DNA from 4 places in the Kitasatospora sp. NPDC034023 genome. Region 1 is predicted to be linked to each of the others. Evidence: predicted binding sites of a transcription regulator. Region 1 holds the regulator's gene; each other region holds the start of a gene.
What was found. Region 1 encodes HrcA, which represses chaperone genes, less so after heat shock. Its sites were predicted from a motif close to TTNGCACTCNGNNNNNCNGAGTGCNAA; they were not measured.

Region 1 (2,196 bases):
GAGCTCCTTGGTGGTGCCGAAAGCGGCCTCCTCCAGGGTGATCTCCAGCCGGATCATGGCGTCCTGGCCGCGGCGGGTGCGCGAGCGCGGGCCACGCTGGCCGGCCGCGGCGCCGAAGAAGGCGTCCATGATGTCGGAGAAGCCGAAGCCCGCCGCGCCGGCGCCGAAACCGCCCGCGCCACCGCCGCCCGGCGACAGCGGGTCACCGCCGAGGTCGTAGACCTGGCGCTTCTGCGGATCGGAGAGCACCTCGTAGGCGGCGTTGATCTCCTTGAACCGCTCCTGCGTCTTCGGGTCCGGGTTGACGTCCGGGTGCAGTTCGCGTGCCAGGCGCCGGAACGCCTTCTTGATCTCGTCCTGCCCCGCATCCCGTCGGACGCCGAGTACCGCGTAGTAGTCCGTGGCCACCAAATGCTCCGCTTGTTCCGCCTGTAGTAGTGCTGCGACTGGTTACCGCGCGTCATCTCCAGGACGCGCGGTCTTTGCTACGACTCGGCCAGGATCTGACCCACGTACCGCGCCACCGCGCGCACCGCCCCCATTGTGCCCGGGTAGTCCATCCGGGTCGGGCCGATCACACCCAGTTTGGCCACGCTCTCGTCGCCCGAACCGTAACCGACCGACACGACCGAGGTGGAAATCAGCCCTTCGTAGGCGTTCTCCCGCCCGATCCGGACCGTCATCGCGGCGTCGTTGGTCTCACCCAGGAGGCGGAGCAGGATGACCTGCTCCTCCAGGGCCTCCAGCACCGGCTGGATGGTGAGCGGGAAGTCGTGGCCGAAGCGGGTCAGGTTGGCCGTGCCGGCCAGCATGATCCGCTCCTCGTTCTGTTCCGCGAGCGTCTCGAACAGGGTCGCCAGGACCGTGCTGACGGTCGGCCGGTCGGCCTGCTCGAACATCGCCGGCAGTTCCTCCAGCAGCCCCGGGACCTCCGGGAGGCGGCGGCCGGCGGCTCTGGTGTTGAGCGCGGCCCGCAGGTCCGCCAGGACCGTCTCGCCGACCGTGCCCGGGCAGTCGACCATCCGCTGCTCGACCCGGCCGGTGTTGGTGATCAGCACCAGCATCACCTTCGCCGGGGCCAGCGCCACCAGCTCGATGTGCCGCACGGTGGACCGCGTCAGCGACGGGTACTGCACCACCGCGACCTGCCGGGTCAGCTGGGCGAGCAGCCGCACGGTGCGCGCGACCACGTCGTCCAGGTCGACCGCGCCGTCCAGGAAGTGCCGGATCGCCCGGCGCTCGGGGGCGCTCATCGGCTTGACCTCGGCGAGCTTGTCGACGAAGAGGCGGTACCCCTTGTCGGTCGGGATGCGGCCGGCGCTGGTGTGCGGCTGGTGGATGTACCCCTCCTCCTCCAGCGCCGCCATGTCGTTGCGGACGGTCGCCGGCGAGACCCCGAGGTTGTGCCGCTCCACCAGGGCCTTGGACCCGACGGGCTCCTCGGTGCCCACGTAGTCCTGCACGATCGCGCGGAGCACGGCGAGCTTGCGGTCGTCCAGCTGGCGGACCTCACCGGCCATGGGGCACGCACCTCCGTCTTCGCTCGTTGTCCGTCTGTGTCCCTGGGTGTCCCCGGGTGCTGCTGCCGGCCGTTCCCGGAAGGTCCGGCCTCGGCACCTTGGCACTCTGAACACACGAGTGCCAGAACCGTACCTGCCAGTGTAAGGCCCGGGTCCTGCCGCAGGAACGGCCGGACCGGCGTGATCCTTCCCGCAGTTCCAGGTACGGCCCGCGGGGCGGCCACCGTTCACGGGTTCCCGTCACGGGTTCCCGGCGCGCGAGTGGTGCCACGAGGCCGTCCGGGTGGCAGCATCGAAGGCGACGGCGAATGGAGGAGCAAGCGATGTCGAGCTCGGGCCAGCACACCCGTTTCGCACCCGACCGCGGCCTGACCGGCCGCATGGTCGCGACGATGTTCGTGATCGGGCTGCTGTACGTCGGTTTCACCGGCCTGCTGATCGCGCTGCTGCGCGGCGCCTGGCCGCTGATCGTCCTGATCTCCGGCGGGCTGTTCGTGGCCCAGTTCTGGTTCAGCGACAAGATCACCGAACGGGCCATGGGCGCCCGCCCGGTGTCCCCGGAGGAGTTCCCCCAACTGCACGGCACGATCGACCGGCTCTGCGCCCTGGCCGACATGCCCAAACCCCGCGTGGCGGTCGCCGACAACGACATGCCCAACGCCTTCGCCACCGGCCG
Region 2 (2,196 bases), on a different contig from region 1:
CTGGTTGATCAGGATGTACGGGTCCTCCAGGACCGCCTCCTGCCGCTCCGCGTCGGTGACGAAGTACGGCGACAGGTAGCCCTTGTCGAACTGCATGCCCTCGGTGAAGTCCAGCTCCACGCCGAAGGTGTTCGACTCCTCGACGGTGATGACACCGTCCTTGCCGACCTTGTCGATCGCCTCGGCGATCAGCTCGCCGACCTGGGTGTCCTGCGCGGAGAGGGACGCGACGGCGGCGACGTCGTCCTTGCCCTCGATCTCGCGGGCGATGGAGAGCAGGTGCTCGGAGACGGCGGCGACGGCCTTGTCGATGCCCTTCTTCAGGGCGGCGGGGCCGGCACCGGCGGCGACGTTGCGCAGACCCTCGTTGACCAGGGCCTGGGCCAGCACGGTGGCGGTGGTGGTGCCGTCACCCGCGACGTCGTTGGTCTTGGTGGCGACCTCCTTGACGAGCTGCGCGCCAAGGTTCTCGTACGGGTCGTCCAGCTCGACCTCGCGGGCGATGGTGACACCGTCGTTGGTGATGGTCGGGGCGCCGAACTTCTTGTCGATGACGACGTTGCGGCCCTTGGGGCCGATGGTCACCTTGACGGTGTCGGCCAGCTTGTTGACACCGCGCTCCAGCGAGCGGCGGGCGTCCTCGTCGAACTGCAGGATCTTCGCCATGTTCCCTATTCCCTCGGGGCTGCGGCCGGCCCGGCCGCCGAACTACGTGAACCAACAACCACGCCCCGGGCCACTGTCACGAAGGACACGGATCCGGGGCGGGTCGGGGACGACTTACTTCTCGATGATGGCGAGAACGTCGCGAGCGGAGAGCACCAGGTACTCCTCGCCCTGGTACTTCACCTCGGTGCCGCCGTACTTCGAGTACAGGACGATGTCACCCACGGCGACGTCGAGCGGCAGACGCTGGCCGTCCTCGAAGCGGCCCGGGCCGACGGCCAGGACGACGCCCTCCTGGGGCTTCTCCTTGGCGGTGTCCGGGATAACCAGGCCGGAGGCCGTGGTGGTCTCGGCGTCGAGCGGCTGGACCACAATGCGGTCCTCGAGCGGCTTGATGGCAACCTTGCTGCTGGTGGTCACGTCCGAGCTCCCCTTCGGAGATTACGGGGTTTTCTAACGGGTAGGGCGAGCCTGCGGGTCTGCCGTCGCGGGGGTCAGACACACGTTCTCGCATTAGCACTCCCCCGGTGGGGAGTGCCAAGGACGACCATAGGCCTGTGTTAGCACTCAGTCAACCAGAGTGCCAACGACGCGCCCGTGAGGTCCGGGAATGACGGATGAGTACTCGTACTCATGTGCGCCCGGCCGACCGCTCGACACACTCGTGCCATGACCGATACCCCGGTACGCGTAGGACCGTCCCGCACCGACGACATCCTGCTCTCCGCGGTTCTCCTGCCGGTGCTCGCGGTGATCCCGCTCGTCGCGTTCTGGCTGACCCTCCGGCTCGGCTTCGCCGCCACGGACGCGGCGGACGTGATCGTCCCCGTCGGGCTGCTCATCGGCGTGGCCGCCGGCCTCGGAGTGCCCCTGTCCGTCGCCTTCCGTACCCGGCGTGCCGGGTACGCGGTCCTGCCGGCCGCCGCCGCCGTGGCGCCCTTCCTTGTGCCGGGCTGGGCGATGGCGGACTACCCCGGCCTGTGACCCGCGAGAATGGCCCCGTGGACACCGAGAACCTCCAGCCGCTGCTGACGCCCGAGGGCCAGGCCCTGCTCGCCGAGTTGCGCGAGTTCACCCCCGAGGAGGAGCTGGCGCTGGCCACCCGGCTGCGGCGCGAGCACCCGGCGGAGCTGGTGTCGGCGGCCTTCGGGCAGGCGCGGCTGCGGCAGCGGGCGCGGGCGAAGTTCGGGGCGGACGCCGACCTGATGTACTTCACGCCCAACGGGGTCGAGCAGTCCACCCGGCGCAGCGTCGCCGAGTGGCGGGCGCGGCGGTTCGCCGAGCTGGGCGTGCGGCGGCTGGCGGACCTGTGCTGCGGCATCGGCGGGGACGTGCTGGCGCTGGCCCGGGCGGGCATCGAGGTGCTGGCCGTCGACAAGGACCCGGCGGCCTGCGCCGCCACCGCCGCGAACGCCGCCGCGCTGGGCCTGGCCGAGCTGGTCGAGGTGCGCTGCGCGGACGTCGCCGACGTGGACGTGGCCGGCTACGACGCGGTGTTCACCGACCCCGCCCGGCGGACCTCGCGCGGCC
Region 3 (2,196 bases), on a different contig from region 1:
AGTTCGACGACATTTCCACGCAGCAGGAATTCCTTGAAGCCCTTCATGCCGCCTCGAACGACGAAGTCGTTTCCGGGTTACGGGTGATCTTCCGAAGCTCCGGATTGACAACCCGTCCGGCCCAGCGCGCCCCCGCCGGGCGGCGGCAGACCGGCCCGCGCGGGCCCGAGCGCGAGCGCGGCCGCCACCGCGAGCAGCACCAGCGCGGGCACCCCGGCCCGCCGCCGCACCGCGCTGCGCCAGCGGTGCCACCCGCCGCACCCGCGCCGGATCGGCGGAAAGCTCGGCACCTCCTGCCGGGGCGGCACGGCGGGCGCGGGCAGCGGGACGGAGAAGCTCACGGTCGTCATCGACGCACCTCCGAAAGGTCCGGCAGCCGACCCCCGGTGGACCGGCTGACGACCCCCACGATGCGCCGTCGGGGCGGACTCGGAAAGCGGTTTCCCTCAGGCTGTGGACAAACCCGCCCCTGTGGACAAGTTCGTACACTCGCGCGAGTGGATCCGACCCTTCCGCGGTGACGAAAGCGGTGTGAAAAGACGGCGAAAGACGCGGAAAGACGCGGAGAGACGGGGAAGAGCGCGAAAAGACCCGCCGCCCCCGCAGGAATGCGGGGCCGACGGGCCTTTCCGAGGACTGCTGGGCGCCCGGGTCGTTCCGTCCCGGGGCCGGGGATCAGCTCGCGGCCGGAGCCGGGCTGGACGGCGCCGAGGAGCCCGTGCTCGAAGTGGGCGCCGGGGTGGACGACGTCGACGAGGTCGACGAAGACCCGGAGCCGACCGAGCTGCTGGAGGAGGAGCGGCTGTCGGTCCGGTAGAAGCCGGATCCCTTGAACACGACACCCACGGCCGAGAAGACCTTGCGAAGCCGTCCCTGGCAGTCGGGGCACGTGGTCAGCGCCTCGTCGGTGAACTTCTGCACCGCCTCCAGGCCGTTGCCGCACTCGGTGCACTGGTACTGGTACGTGGGCACTTGTCTTCCTCCTGGCACTCTCGCCTTATGAGTGCTAACGATGGTCAATGATGCGGCATTCCGCTGGATCAGTCCAGCGACTCCGGTGTGAGATGCGACCGGCCTCGGCCTGGTCTCGGCTGCCGGACCACCGCTCGCTCAGCCCTTGGCCGTGCCCACCAGCTGCGCAGCACCCCCGCGCTCCCCGGAGGCCGCTTCGGAAGCCGACGCGGAGGCCGCTCCGGAGGTCGCGACGATCCGGCCGCGCCCCGCGCTCGGCGCCACCAGCAGGTGTCGCAGCGAGAACAGCGTGACCAGCCCCAGTCCGGCGCCGATCAACGGCACCAGGAAGCCGGTGGACGGCCCGTGCCCGTCGATCAGCTTCCCGGCCGCCATCGAGCCGACCGCCAGGCCCAGCCCGATGGCACCGGTCAGCCAGGTGAAGGCCTCCGTCTTGGCGCCGTCCGCGACCAGCGTCTCGACCAGGGTGTAGCCGCTGATCAGGGTCGGCGCGATGGCCAGACCGCAGACCAGCCCGGCCACGGTGAGAGCGACCAGGTTGGGCATCGCCCACAGCGTGGAGCAGCCCAGCACCAGCAGCGCGTAGCTGATCAGCATCCGCTGCTGGACGGGCCGGCGCCAGGCGATCACGCCGTACAGCACGCCGGCCAGCATGGAGCCGCCCGCGAAGATCCCGTAGACGGTGCCGCCCGCGGCGTGCTGTCCGACGGAGTCGGCGAAGGCGTTGACCGAGACCTGCATGCCGCCGAACACCGCGCCGACCCCGAGGAAGGTCCCGGCGAGCAGCCGGACGCCGGGGGAGGCGAGTGCCGAGGCGCGCTTGGTGCCGGGCTGCTGCACGATCCGGGCGGGGGCGGTGCGCCGCTGGGCGGCGAAGGCCAGGCCGCCGGCGACGGTCAGCGCGGCCTCGGCGACCAGGGCGGCCGCCGGGTTGGCGAGGGCGGCGATGCCGGAGGCCAGGATCGGGCCGATCACGAAGGTGAACTCGTCGGTCACGGACTCGAAGGCGAACGCGGTGCTCACCCGGGCCGCCGAGGCGTCGGAGGGGCCGTCGGCGGTGAACCGGGCGATCCAGCGGGCCCGGACCATCGCGCCGATCTGCGGCACGCTCGCACCGGCCGGCACGGCGGCCAGGAACAGGCTCCAGGCCGGGGCGTGCCCCAGTGCCAGCGCGATCAGGGCGCCGACCGAGGCCCCGTGCACGAGGACGGTCGGGACCAGTAC
Region 4 (2,196 bases), on a different contig from region 1:
GAGCATGGCCTTGCGGCGGTCGCCGAAGCCCGGGGCCTTGACGGCGACGGACTTGAAGGTGCCGCGGATCTTGTTCACGACCAGGGTCGACAGGGCCTCGCCCTCGACGTCCTCGGCGATGATGACGAGCGGCTTGCCGCTCTGCATGACCTTCTCCAGCAGCGGGAGCAGGTCCTTGACCGAGCCGATCTTGGAGTTGGCGATGAGGATGTACGGGTCCTCGAACGTCGCCTCCATGCGCTCCAGGTCGGTGGCGAAGTAGGCGGAGATGTAGCCCTTGTCGAAGCGCATGCCCTCGGTGAGCTCGAGCTCCAGACCGAAGGTGTTGCTCTCCTCGACGGTGATGACGCCTTCCTTGCCGACCTTGTCCATGGCCTCGGCGATGAGCTCGCCGATCTGGGTGTCGGCGGCCGAGATGGAGGCGGTGGAGGCGATCTGCTCCTTGGTCTCCACGTCCTTGGCCTGGGCCAGCAGCTGGTCGGAGACGGCGGCGACGGCCTTCTCGATACCGCGCTTCAGGGCCATCGGGTTGGCGCCGGCGGCGACGTTGCGCAGACCCTCGCGGACGAGCGCCTGGGCGAGCACGGTGGCGGTGGTGGTGCCGTCACCCGCGACGTCGTCCGTCTTCTTGGCGACCTCCTTGACGAGCTCCGCACCGATCTTCTCGTACGGGTCCTCGAGCTCGATCTCCTTGGCGATGGAGACACCGTCGTTGGTGATCGTGGGGGCGCCCCACTTCTTCTCCAGCACGACGTTGCGGCCCTTGGGGCCGAGCGTGACCTTCACGGCGTCGGCGAGCTGGTTCATGCCACGCTCAAGGCCGCGGCGAGCTTCCTCATCAAAGGCGATGATCTTGGCCATCAGAAGTGGTCCTCCGGGACACGGTCGACTGCTCGGACCAAGGGGTGCCCGCGACGGACGGCCCTGGTGTGCGGGGGTCTTTTCCCCTACCGCTCCCGGGGGCCTCACCGACCCGGTCCGCTGTCACTCTCACACTGTGAGTGCTAACGCCAATGATTAGCACTCACGGTGGTCGAGTGCAAGCCCAATCGGCAACCCGCGAGCCGCCGCCGTGGACGCCCGGGGACGCCGACGGGCCCGTGCGACGCGTGTCGCACGGGCCCGTCGAGAAGCGAGTGGTCACCAGCCGTAGGGCCGCGCCGAGCTCCTGGGGTCGGAAGGGGTCAGACCGCGGCGCGGACCATGTCCGCCTGCGGGCCCTTCTGTCCCTGAGAGATCTCGAACTCGACCCGCTGGCCCTCCTCGAGGGTGCGGTAGCCGTCCATCTGGATCGCGCTGTAGTGGACGAAGACGTCCGCACCACCGTCGACCGCGATGAAGCCGTAGCCCTTCTCCGCGTTGAACCACTTGACGGTGCCCTGAGCCATTCCGAACTCCCCTAGTGCTGTGCTGGCCCTTCACGTGCCCGCAGGTCGCGGGCCCGGATTGGTTTGAAGGCCGGCCCGGGGAACCCCCCCTGGGCGCAGCCGTGCACGCCGCAACCCTCCGCACGGGACGCCCAACGGCCTCCGGTGAGCGGGTGATTGCGTCGACCGCCGCTGAATGTATCCGGACCGACGCCCTCTGCAACAGGGTCAGCCGCCGGTAATTCCGCTGAAGCGTCAAGGGACAGCACGGGCTGAATCGGGAAGATCTCGGCATTTAACGCCGGACATAGCGGACGAATTACCCAAATGCCCGCGGCAATTCTGACATCCGCCTGACATGTTTCACGAGCCGGTCTCACCGGCCGGACGCCGCCCCGGCGGAACACCGCGGGTGGCCGCAAGGGAACCCCTGTTCCCAGCCGAGCGACACTCTACTCCGACTCGACTCGAAAATATTCCAGCCGGAATGCAACCGGCCGCCCGCGCATACGGAAAGCGGAATTCCGTACGGGCGGGCGGCCGAATAGCCGGCGTCACGGCTCAGCAGCCGCCGGCCACCGCTGGGATGATCGAGACGCTGGCGCCGTCCTTGATCTCGGTCGCCAGGCCCTCGGCGAAGCGCACGTCGTCGTCGTTCACGTAGACGTTGACGAAACGGCGCAGCTTGCCGGCGTCGTCCAGGATGCGGGCGGAGATGCCCGCGTGGTTCTGCTCCAGGTCGGCGATGACCTCGGCCAGGGTGACGCCCTCGGCGGTCACCTCGGCGGCGCCGCCGGTGTAGGTGCGCAGGATGGTGGGGATGCGGACG

Region 2: a site for HrcA is predicted at 1,227-1,253, ahead of groES (co-chaperone GroES). Genes of this name have one in related genera too.
Region 3: a site for HrcA is predicted at 984-1,010, ahead of ACZ52R_RS08055 (FmdB family zinc ribbon protein). Genes of this name have one in related genera too.
Region 4: a site for HrcA is predicted at 1,018-1,044, ahead of groL (chaperonin GroEL). Genes of this name have one in related genera too.

What each region holds. Positions count from the first base shown of each region.
Region 1 is NZ_JBVIRY010000002.1:407,525-409,720, forward strand. It holds gene dnaJ (molecular chaperone DnaJ) at 1-408, opposite strand, end outside; gene hrcA (heat-inducible transcriptional repressor HrcA) at 486-1,520, opposite strand; gene htpX (zinc metalloprotease HtpX) at 1,844-2,196, shown strand, end outside.
Region 2 is NZ_JBVIRY010000021.1:145,600-147,795, forward strand. It holds gene groL (chaperonin GroEL) at 1-666, opposite strand, end outside; gene groES (co-chaperone GroES) at 781-1,086, opposite strand; gene ACZ52R_RS26420 (hypothetical protein) at 1,336-1,650, shown strand; gene ACZ52R_RS26425 (THUMP-like domain-containing protein) at 1,668-2,196, shown strand, end outside.
Region 3 is NZ_JBVIRY010000004.1:216,663-218,858, reverse strand. It holds gene mscL (large conductance mechanosensitive channel protein MscL) at 1-47, opposite strand, end outside; gene ACZ52R_RS08060 (hypothetical protein) at 78-350, opposite strand; gene ACZ52R_RS08055 (FmdB family zinc ribbon protein) at 676-972, opposite strand; gene ACZ52R_RS08050 (MFS transporter) at 1,111-2,196, opposite strand, start outside.
Region 4 is NZ_JBVIRY010000004.1:403,180-405,375, forward strand. It holds gene groL (chaperonin GroEL) at 1-861, opposite strand, end outside; gene ACZ52R_RS08955 (cold-shock protein) at 1,185-1,388, opposite strand; gene ACZ52R_RS08960 (MoaD/ThiS family protein) at 1,929-2,196, opposite strand, start outside.